DNA from 3 places in the Pseudomonas sp. TE3728 genome. Region 3 is predicted to be linked to each of the others. Evidence: predicted binding sites of a transcription regulator. Region 3 holds the regulator's gene; each other region holds the start of a gene.

What was found. The regulator sigma-54, encoded in region 3, starts transcription at its own class of promoters, with help from an activator protein. The targets are predictions, from matches to a motif close to ANTGGCATNNANNTTGCTNT.
Region 1: nirB (nitrite reductase large subunit NirB) is a predicted target of sigma-54. The motif match lies at 1,558-1,577, and genes of this name have one in related genera.
Region 2: ACZ89R_RS03440 (CmpA/NrtA family ABC transporter substrate-binding protein) is a predicted target of sigma-54. The motif match lies at 1,072-1,091, and genes of this name have one in related genera.

What each region holds. Positions count from the first base shown of each region.
Region 1 is NZ_JBWBQT010000001.1:788,723-791,965, forward strand. It holds gene nirB (nitrite reductase large subunit NirB) at 1-1,348, opposite strand, end outside; gene ACZ89R_RS03085 (DUF6124 family protein) at 2,220-2,579, shown strand; gene ACZ89R_RS03090 (SCO family protein) at 2,858-3,243, shown strand, end outside.
Region 2 is NZ_JBWBQT010000001.1:875,319-878,561, forward strand. It holds gene ACZ89R_RS03430 (methyl-accepting chemotaxis protein) at 1-225, shown strand, start outside; gene ACZ89R_RS03435 (hypothetical protein) at 222-869, shown strand; gene ACZ89R_RS03440 (CmpA/NrtA family ABC transporter substrate-binding protein) at 1,227-2,513, shown strand; gene ntrB (nitrate ABC transporter permease) at 2,529-3,243, shown strand, end outside.
Region 3 is NZ_JBWBQT010000001.1:5,190,408-5,193,650, forward strand. It holds gene rapZ (RNase adapter RapZ) at 1-498, opposite strand, end outside; gene ptsN (PTS IIA-like nitrogen regulatory protein PtsN) at 501-965, opposite strand; gene hpf (ribosome hibernation-promoting factor, HPF/YfiA family) at 978-1,286, opposite strand; gene ACZ89R_RS22675 (RNA polymerase factor sigma-54) at 1,366-2,859, opposite strand; gene lptB (LPS export ABC transporter ATP-binding protein) at 3,045-3,243, opposite strand, start outside.

The DNA of each region.
Region 1 (3,243 bases), 4.4 Mb from region 3:
CGGTGCAGCCACCGTCGATGGCCGAGCAGATCGAGCCCTTGGTGACGTTATGGCACGAGCAAACGGTCGCCGACTCGGGCAGCGCGCCCGGGCCCAGGGTTGGCGCGCCGGTGGACGATGGCAGAATCAGGCTGGCCGGTTCCGACGGCAAGGCAATGCCGTTCTGCATGTATTGCAGCAGGGTGTCGTAATAGCTGTTGTCGCCGACCAGCACCGCGCCGAGCACGCGCTTGCTGTCAGCATCCACCACCAGGCGACGGTAGCTGGCTGTCGCTTCATCGATGAACTGGTAGCTGCGCGCACCCGGCGTCTGTGCATGGGCATCGCCGATGGAGCCGACATCCACGCCAAGCAGTTTGAGCTTGGTCGACATGTCGGCGCCCTGGAATGGCTCCGCCACTTGATTGCACAGCAGCGTCGCGACGCCACGGGCCATTTGATAACCGGGAGCGACCAGACCGAAGAGGCTGCCATTCCAGGCCGCACACTCGCCGATGGCGTAGATGTTCGGATCGCTGGTCAGGCATTGGTCATCAATCACCACGCCGCCACGGGGACCGATGTCCAGCGCACATTGGCGGGCCAGCGCGTCTTGCGCGCGGATGCCGGCGGAGAACACGATCAGGTCGGCTTCAAGAAATTCGTCATTGGCAAAATTCATCCGGTAGCGGTACTGCTCGCCGGCACTGATCGACTGTGTGCCACGGGACAAGTGCACACCCACACCGAGCCGCTCGATCTGCGCCTTCAGCGCCAGGCCACCCTGCTCGTCCAGCTGCACCGGCATCAGACGCGGGGCAAATTCCACCACATGCGCTTCCAGGCCCAGGCTTTTCAGGGCGTTGGCGGCTTCCAGGCCAAGCAGGCCACCGCCGACTACTACGCCGCGCCGGGCATTGGCCGCCGCGGCACGAATCGCGTCGAGGTCTTCGAGGGTGCGATAGACCAGGCGCGAGTCGCCTTCTGCACCTTCAATAGGCGGTACGAAAGGATAAGAGCCGGTGGCCAGAACCAATTTGTCGTACGCGACGCAACCTTGTGCGGTAATCACCTGGCGTCGCGCTCGATCGATTTCCAGCACCGGCACGCCCAAATGCAGAGTGACGCCCGGCGTCTGGTACAGGGAGGCTTCGCCCAGGGCCAGCGACTCGGCATCGCGACCGCCGAAATACTCGGACAGATGCACCCGGTCGTAGGCGCGCATCGGCTCTTCGCTGAAGACATGCAGGCGATAGTGGTCAAGGGCGCCGCGCTCGATGAGCTGCTCGACACAATGATGTCCGACCATGCCATTGCCGATCACGATCAGTGTTTGCAGTTTGTTCAACGCGGCAACATTGGAATTCATAGTAAGCACCCAGCCAAAGCCAATCACGGTTAAAAAAGCAAAAAAAAACGCCTGAAACCTCTCGGTTTCAGGCGTCTTTGCCTGTTCTTCGCGGTGTTCGACCTGGCGCCTTCGCCGGATCCACCGATGTTGCCCACGACCTGCTCGGCCGCTCGATCATCGTTGACCGAGTGGGCTGCCCATCTGTTTTCGATGGACCTGAGGGGATCAATGCAGCCTTTGTGCCAGTCTGCCGCTTGATACTTCACTCGCGCTGAAAACCTCACGGCTTACAATCGGCGAATAGGCTTGGCGACCGTGGGATAGGCGTGTTCTGGCGGGGGAGGACGGTCTTTCAGAAGGGGTTGCGTGGATCGTTGGCAACAGCGGATGTGGCCACTGGCAGAGGAGAAAAACCCGGTGCTCCGCTCGCGGCGGGTGCACGTTTTTATGGCATCGCGCTTTATAAAAGTGCATGTAGCGGTTTTTTTCGAGGTTTTCACCGCGTGTAGGAAGTGCGCGCCAGATCATTCAACATCGATTAAAGGAGCCTGTTTAAGCGCCATCAAGGTTACTTCCTGAAAGCTACAAGATCTTGCGCCGTTGCCTACGCTTACGCCAGAATCCGCCGGCTTGTGCGCCTTGGGGTTGCTCGGTAACTTGATTCGCGTCACTGCCCATCAGTGATCGGGTTTAGTCGCCCGGGGTTACAAGCAAGGTGCACAAGCTCTTGTCAGTCAGGCGTTCCCATGCCTGCACTTGATGGTGGTTGTGCGCAGGGCGCCTTCGGGCGCGCCGGCTTTGCTAGCTTCCCCGGTCGACTAACCTGCGCACAGCTGCCTCCCTCTCGTTTAGTCGCAGGAGGGTGGCACCCAATCAGAGAAGCCAGCTTATGTTCAAAGTTACGCCTAACCCACCGGACATCGATTCGGTGTCTCCATACGAGCCCGATTCAAAGAAGCTCAATGAGGCCGCCGAGCGGGCTCTGAACTTCCACTTCCCGTCGAATGCCGACATCAAAGCCACCGCGCGTAAACCCAGCAAGCTGTTTGTCGTGGCCCCAGAGGCGACTACCGAAACCTTGGCGGTTTTTTTGGTCGAGACACTGGCCTCGGTCGATGTGATGGTCCATCAGTTGGTGGATCATCTGGAGGGTGAGTCGCGTCACGCCCTGCTGGGCATTTCAAACAGCATCATGGTGGCGGAGATCACGGCGAACCGGGTGCTGGATCACATTAATACGCCTGAGTAGGCATGGGCTGTTGTGGTGAGTGAGTTACTGACGCAGGGTTGTGCAGTGATCCTTTTTTGGGGCCGCTGCGCGCCCCAGCGGGAGCAAGCTCCCTCGCCACAGGTTTCTCGGTGTTTGTTCCCAGTAGCGTATCCCGAAGCCGCGACCTTTTGGCGCATGACCGGCGGGCCATCGATTGAGCGCCATAGCGCAACAGTTTGTTAACATCCGTGCGCTTTTTTTCGTCTGATTGATCAGCCACTGTAGATTCCCGGTCGCTACACAGGATGCTTTTTTCCATGAGTACGTTGTATACCCGTCGCACGGTCCTGCAAGGCATGAGCCTGTTGAGCCTTGGCCTGCTCGCCGGCTGCGATGACAGCAGCAAGCTGTCGTTCAAGTACGGCAAGGACCTCAGCGACAAGATCATGGGGCGTACCTTCAAACTCAAGGACGCCCAAGGCGAGTACCGGATGCTGGGCAGCTACCGTGGCCTGATGCCGATGGTTTTTTTCGGTTTCACCCAATGTCCGGCGGTCTGCCCGACGACGCTGGCCCGTGCGGCACAAGCGAAAAAACTGATGGGCCGCGATGGCGAACGCCTGCAAGTGATCTTCATCACCCTGGACCCCGAACGCGATACGCCGCAAATGCTCGACGCCTACGTCAAAGCCTTCGATCCAAG
Region 2 (3,243 bases), 4.3 Mb from region 3:
CAACTCGCCGCCAACCTCGACGACCTGGCTCAACATAGCCAGATCAATCTGCAACACCTCGGCGCCATGCAGCAGGCGCTTAGCGAGCACCAGCAAGCCAATCATGACCTCAGCGAACAGTTGCAACAGGTCAATGCCGCGGTGCAAGAGCAGAGTACGCGGACCCATGCGCTGCACGACCTGACCCATTATCTCAACCAGCTCACCGTCGGAAACCGCCCATGAACCTACAATTCGCCGCCGCACTCGATGGTGGGCAATCCCGACGAACCCGTCTGCCACAAAACGACGCGGGACTCAGACAGATGCTTTTGCTGGGTCTCCACCTGTTGCAAGGCCTGCAGCAGCATCGCGGTCTCGGCGGACAGACCACCCGCGAGGCACAGCAACGTTGCCAGGCACTGGGTCATTCGCTCGACCAACGCTGGAAAGAATGGCCGTATAGCGCACAGTGCCAGGCCTGGAACGCATTACGCCGCGAACCTGAGGATTTCGAGGGCCATTGCCGGTTGCTGCAAGACTTGCTCGGCGCCATCCAGAACCTCGAACTGCGGCGCTGCGCGCTTAATCTGCAGCCCCCGAGCATCGCCGAGCGCTGTTGGGAGCTGGAAGACCTGGGGCGGCTGCGCGGCCTGTCGGTGCGCGCCGCCGCCCATCAGAATTGCCCACTGCAAATGCTTGTTCAATTGCAGTACCTGCACGAGCGCTTGCTCAGGCATGCCCCCCGCTCGCTGCACAACGCTCTCGAACGACTGCAACGCTGCCTGATCGGTACAACGACAGTGTCCATCTCCCCGGCGCAGTGCTACGCCCTGCTCACCCCATTGCTCGACGAGCGCCTCGACGCCATCCGCCGGGATCTGGGCTGAGGCTTACCTCCATTCGACTTCGCAACGGTGCGCAGGAGAGCTGTTTTAGTTCACCTCGCACCCAAGCTGCCCAAAAAGCGATCAGTGCTTCGCTCTCCCCCGGCTCTACACCCCCTTCGATATCTTTTTAGAAAACATCACAAAACCACTTCAAGCCTTTGTACCAATTGATTTTTTTCGCATAAAAAAACTCGGACATAAACTTGGCAAGCCCTTTGCTACTACTGACTAACAGACTCATGCGGCACGCCAATGGCGGCGTGCTGCACTTTCCGGACAACGGCGTCCGTCAGGTCCCTCTATCGAGGGTGCCTGGCGCACGCCGTTTTTTTTTGCCCCTAAAAAAAGGATGTGGTTATGACTGATGAGCGTGACTCGCAACATCCGGTACACCCCGGCCGGCGCACCTTCCTGAAGCAATCCCTGGTGACGGCAGGCACTGTCGCCGGGATCGCCGCCCTCGATGTTGTCGTGCCGGGCTTTCTGCGCAGCGCAGTCTGGGCTGCCGGCAGCGACGCGCCGGAGAAAGCTGCACTGAAGGTCGGTTTCATTCCCCTCACCGACTGCGCATCAGTCGTGGTGGCGGCAACCCAGGGTTTCGGCGAAAAATACGGCCTTACTATCACGCCGAGCAAAGAGGCGTCCTGGGCCGGTGTGCGCGACAAACTGCTCAACGGCGAACTGGATGCTGCCCATGTGCTCTACGGCCTGATCTATGGCGTGCAACTGGGCATCGGCGGGCCGCAGAGAGATATGGCCATGCTCATGGGACTGAACCAGAACGGCCAGGCGATCACCCTCTCCAAACAGCTGCAACAAGCGGGCGTGACCAATGGCGAGCAACTGGCAGCCAAGGTCAAGCAAGGCGGCACGCCACTGACCTTCGCCCAGACGTTCCCCACCGGCACCCATGCCATGTGGCTCAATTACTGGCTTGCCAGCCTCGGCATTAACCCGCTGACCGATGTGAAGACCATCGTGGTGCCACCGCCACAGATGGTAGCCAACATGCGCGTGGGCAACATGGACGGCTTCTGTGTCGGCGAGCCCTGGGGAGCCCGGGCGATTGCCGACAACATCGGCTTCACCGCCGTTACCACCCAGAAACTCTGGCCCGATCACCCGGAGAAAATCCTTGGCACCACCCGTGCCTTCGTCGAGCAGTACCCCAACACCGCCCGGGCGCTGACCATGGCGGTGCTCGACGCCAGCCGGTTCATCGAGGCCAGCGTAGAGAACAAAAAAAGCACCGCCCAACTGATTGCCGGCAAGGCCTACGTGAATGCGCCCGTCGAAGTGATCGAACAACGCTTCCTCGGCCACTACGACGACGGGTCAGGCAACCAATGGACGGACGAGCATGCGATGTCCTTCTGCAAGGATGGCAGCGTCAACTATCCCTACCTGTCGGACGGTATGTGGTTCCTCACCCAGTTCCGTCGCTGGGGCCTGCTCAAGGAAGATGTGGACTACGCCGGTGTGGCCAAGTCTATCAACCAGACAAAACTCTACGGCGAAGCTGCCAGCCAACTTGGCCTGACTGTACCGGGCAGTCCGCTGCGCAGTAGCACCCTGATCGACGGCAAGGTCTGGGACGGCTCCAATCCGGCCGCCTATGCCAACTCCTTCACCATCAAAGCCTGACCGGAGTAACCCGCCATGAACGCCCCCCTCAAGTTGCCAGCGCCGCCCACCACTACGGCGAGTACCCAGCCAGAGCGTCGCTCTCCCCTCCTGAGCGGGTTGCGTCAACGCGCCAGGGATGGCATTGCCCCAGCATTGGGTATCGCCCTGTTTCTCGCCGTCTGGGCGTTTATAGCCGCACGCAGTGAGGGCCTGCCCGGCCCGCTCGCTACTTGGTATTCAGCCCTGGAGCTGTTCAGCGCCCCCTTCTACGACAACGGTCCAAACGACATGGGCATTGGCTGGAACGTACTGGCCTCCCTTGGCCGGGTCGGCATCGGCTTCGGCCTCGCCGCCCTGCTCGGTATTCCGCTGGGCTTCGCCATCGGCCGCTTCGCCTTCCTCGGCGGCATGTTCGCGCCGATCATCAGCCTGCTACGTCCGGTCTCGCCGCTGGCGTGGTTGCCGATCGGCCTGCTGGTGTTCAAGGCCGCCGGCCCGGCATCGATCTGGGTGATTTTCATCAGCTCGATCTGGCCGATCATTCTCAACACCGCCGCAGGGGTCGCCAGCGTGCCGCAGGACTACTTGAACGTCGCGCGAGTGCTCAAGCTCAGCGAGTGGAAGGTGTTCACCCACATCCTGTTTCCTTCGGTGCTGCCGCATCTGATGACCGGTATTCGCCTGTCCATCGGCGTGGCATGGCTCGTGATCGTCGCCGCAGAAATGCTCACCGGCGGTGTCGGTCTGG
Region 3 (3,243 bases):
CGCAGTGCCGGGCTCCGGCTGATTCAGCAGGCGCAGCTTGATGGTATCGCGTAGCTGATACAGGTTCAGATTGGTGGTATTGACTTTGAGGTCAGCCAGATCGGCAATAGGCCCCAGCAGATTGGTTTCATCCTGGATCGCCTCCGCCAGCGAACGATTGGCGCTGCTCAGCGGGTGACGACGGCGAGTTTCCGAAAAGCGTTTGAGCAAGGTTTCTTCGTCAGCGTCCAGATACAGCACATCGCACTGGATATGCCGGCTGCGGACCTCTTCCAGCAATTCGGGAAACCGTGACAGGTGGCTCGGCAGGTTGCGCGCATCGATGGACACGGCCACCAGCGGTTGTGCCAGTTCGGTGTGAATCAGCGCGCGTTCGGCCAGTTCCGGCAGCAAGCCGGCAGGCAGGTTGTCGATGCAGTAGTAGCCGTTGTCCTCGAGCACATCGAGGGCGGTACTTTTACCTGAGCCGGAGCGGCCACTGACGATGATCAGGCGCATGATTAGTGACCGTTCTGCTCGTCCAGGACAACCTGATACAAGGCTTCGTTGCTCGGGGCGCTACGCAATTTTTCACGCACTTCCTTGCGATCCAGCATGCTGGCAATCTGGCGTAGCAGTTCCAGGTGTGCGTCGGTGGCGGCTTCCGGGACCAGCAGCACAAACAGCAGGTCAACGGGGGCACCGTCGATGGCATCGAAATCGATAGGGGCTTCCAGGTGCAGCAGCGCACTGATTGGCGAGGTGCAGCCTTTGAGCCGGCAGTGGGGGATGGCGATGCCGTTGCCGAAACCGGTAGAACCGAGTTTCTCACGGGCAATCAGGGCCTCGAAGACGTCCTGCATTTCCAGATCCGGTACTTCGCGGTGGATAAGGTTGGCAATTTGCTCGAGGGCTTTCTTTTTACTGCCACCCGGCGCGTTCACTTGGGAACGGCCGGGGGTCAGGATGGTTTCTAGTCGGATCATGGATTGGGGGTGTTAACGACCGGTCGCGCCCTGAAGGAGGCTCTGGGTCTTTTCCTTATGCTTTTTAAGTTGGCGATCCAGCTTGTCGGTCAGCAGGTCGATGGCGGCATACATGTCCGTATGCTCGGCATTGGCGACCACTTCTCCGCCGGGAATATGCAGCGTGGCTTCGATCTTCTGCAGCAGTTTTTCGACGTTCATCGTGACTTGCACATTGGTGATCTTGTCGAAATGCCTCTCTAACCGGTCGAGTTTTTCGCCGATGTAGGTGCGCAGGGGTTCGGTCACTTCCAGTTGGTGTCCACTGATGTTGACTTGCATACAGCTTCTCCTTCGTTGCCAGTGCATAAAGCGGCAGGCAGAAATGCCTGCCACTGGAACGCTGTGGCGAGCCCGGCGGCTACATCAACCGCTTGCGTTCGCTGGAAGGCGCAATCCCCAGGGATTCGCGGTACTTGGCGACGGTGCGACGGGCTACCTGAATGCCTTGTGCCTCCAGTAAACCAGCGATCTTGCTGTCACTCAACGGCTTTTTCTGATTTTCCGCAGCAACCAGTTTTTTGATGATCGCGCGGATCGCCGTGGACGAGCATTCACCGCCTTCAGAGGTACTGACGTGGCTGGAAAAAAAGTATTTCAGTTCATAGATGCCCCGTGGGGTATGCATGAATTTTTGCGTGGTCACCCGTGAAATTGTCGATTCATGCATGCCGACTGCTTCGGCAATGTCATGCAGCACCAACGGCTTCATGGCTTCGTCACCGTATTCGAGAAAGCCGCGTTGATGCTCGACGATCTGGGTGGCGACTTTCATCAGGGTTTCATTGCGGCTTTGCAGGCTCTTGATGAACCAGCGAGCCTCCTGCAGCTGATTACGCATGAAGGTGTTGTCAGCGCTGGTATCGGCACGGCGCACGAAACCGGCATATTGGGCGTTGACCCGTAGGCGTGGCACCGATTCCTGGTTCAGCTCCACCAGCCAGCGCTCGTTGTCCTTGCGCACGATCACGTCGGGAACGACGTATTCGGCTTCGGTGGACTCGATTTGTGAACCCGGGCGTGGGTTGAGGCTCTGGACCAATTCGATGACCTGGCGCAGCTCATCTTCCTTGAGCTTCATGCGGCGCATCAGCTGGCTGTAGTCGCGGCTGCCGAGCAGGTCGATGTAATCGGTGACCAGACGCTTGGCTTCGGCCAGCCAAGGGGTCTTGGCGGACAACTGGCGCAGTTGCAGTAGCAGGCATTCACCGAGGTTGCGGGCGCCGATGCCAGCGGGTTCGAATTGCTGGATGCGGTGCAGGACGGCTTCGATTTCGTCCAGTTCGATGTCCAGTTCCGGGTCGAACGCTTCGAGGATTTCCTCGAGGGTTTCGTCCAGGTAGCCCTGATTGTTGATGCAGTCGATCAGGGTCACGGCGATCAGGCGATCGGTGTCGGACATAGGTGCCAGGTTCAGTTGCCAGAGCAAATGGCTTTGCAGGCTTTCACCGGCCGATGTGCGGGTGGTGAAGTCCCACTCGTCGTCATCGTTGCTCGGCAGGCTGCTGGCGCTGGTCTGGTAGACATCCTCCCAGGCTGTGTCGACGGGCAATTCGTTGGGGATGCGCTCGTTCCAGTCGCCTTCCTCAAGGTTGTCCACCGTCGGGGCGGTTTCCTGGTAGGAGGGTTCCTGAATGTCGGCGTTGGGTTTCTGTTCGGCGCTATCGGCCAAGGGGTCGGCGTTATCGAAGTCGTCGCCTTCTTCCTGGCGTTCGAGCATCGGATTGGACTCCAGAGCCTCCTGGATTTCCTGTTGCAGGTCCAGGGTCGACAATTGGAGCAGGCGGATGGCCTGTTGCAGCTGCGGTGTCATCGTCAGCTGCTGGCCCATTCTCAAGACTAGCGATGGTTTCATGGCAGGGGCTTAACACCTTATTCGCCGGCGCACATGCGCCATCCACTACAGGGCGCCGAAGCGCCAAACATAAGCAAATTATATGCCCGAAACTGAAGTGTTTGCCTAGAGCGCTGTAACAATAAAAAGTTATTGATTTTTTATTGAAGCGAGCGCTCCCTCGGCGACCTGGGCACCTCAGGTGCTTACAGGCGGAACTCGTGGCCCAGATACACTTCCTTGACCAGTTCATTGGCGAGGATGGTGGCGGAGTCACCTTCAGCAATCAGTTGGCCGTCGTTGACGATGTAGGCGGTTTCGCAGATATCCAGGGTCTCACGAACGTTGTGGTCCGTGATCAGCACGCCAATGCCTTTAGCCTTGAGGTGATGGATGATCTGCTTG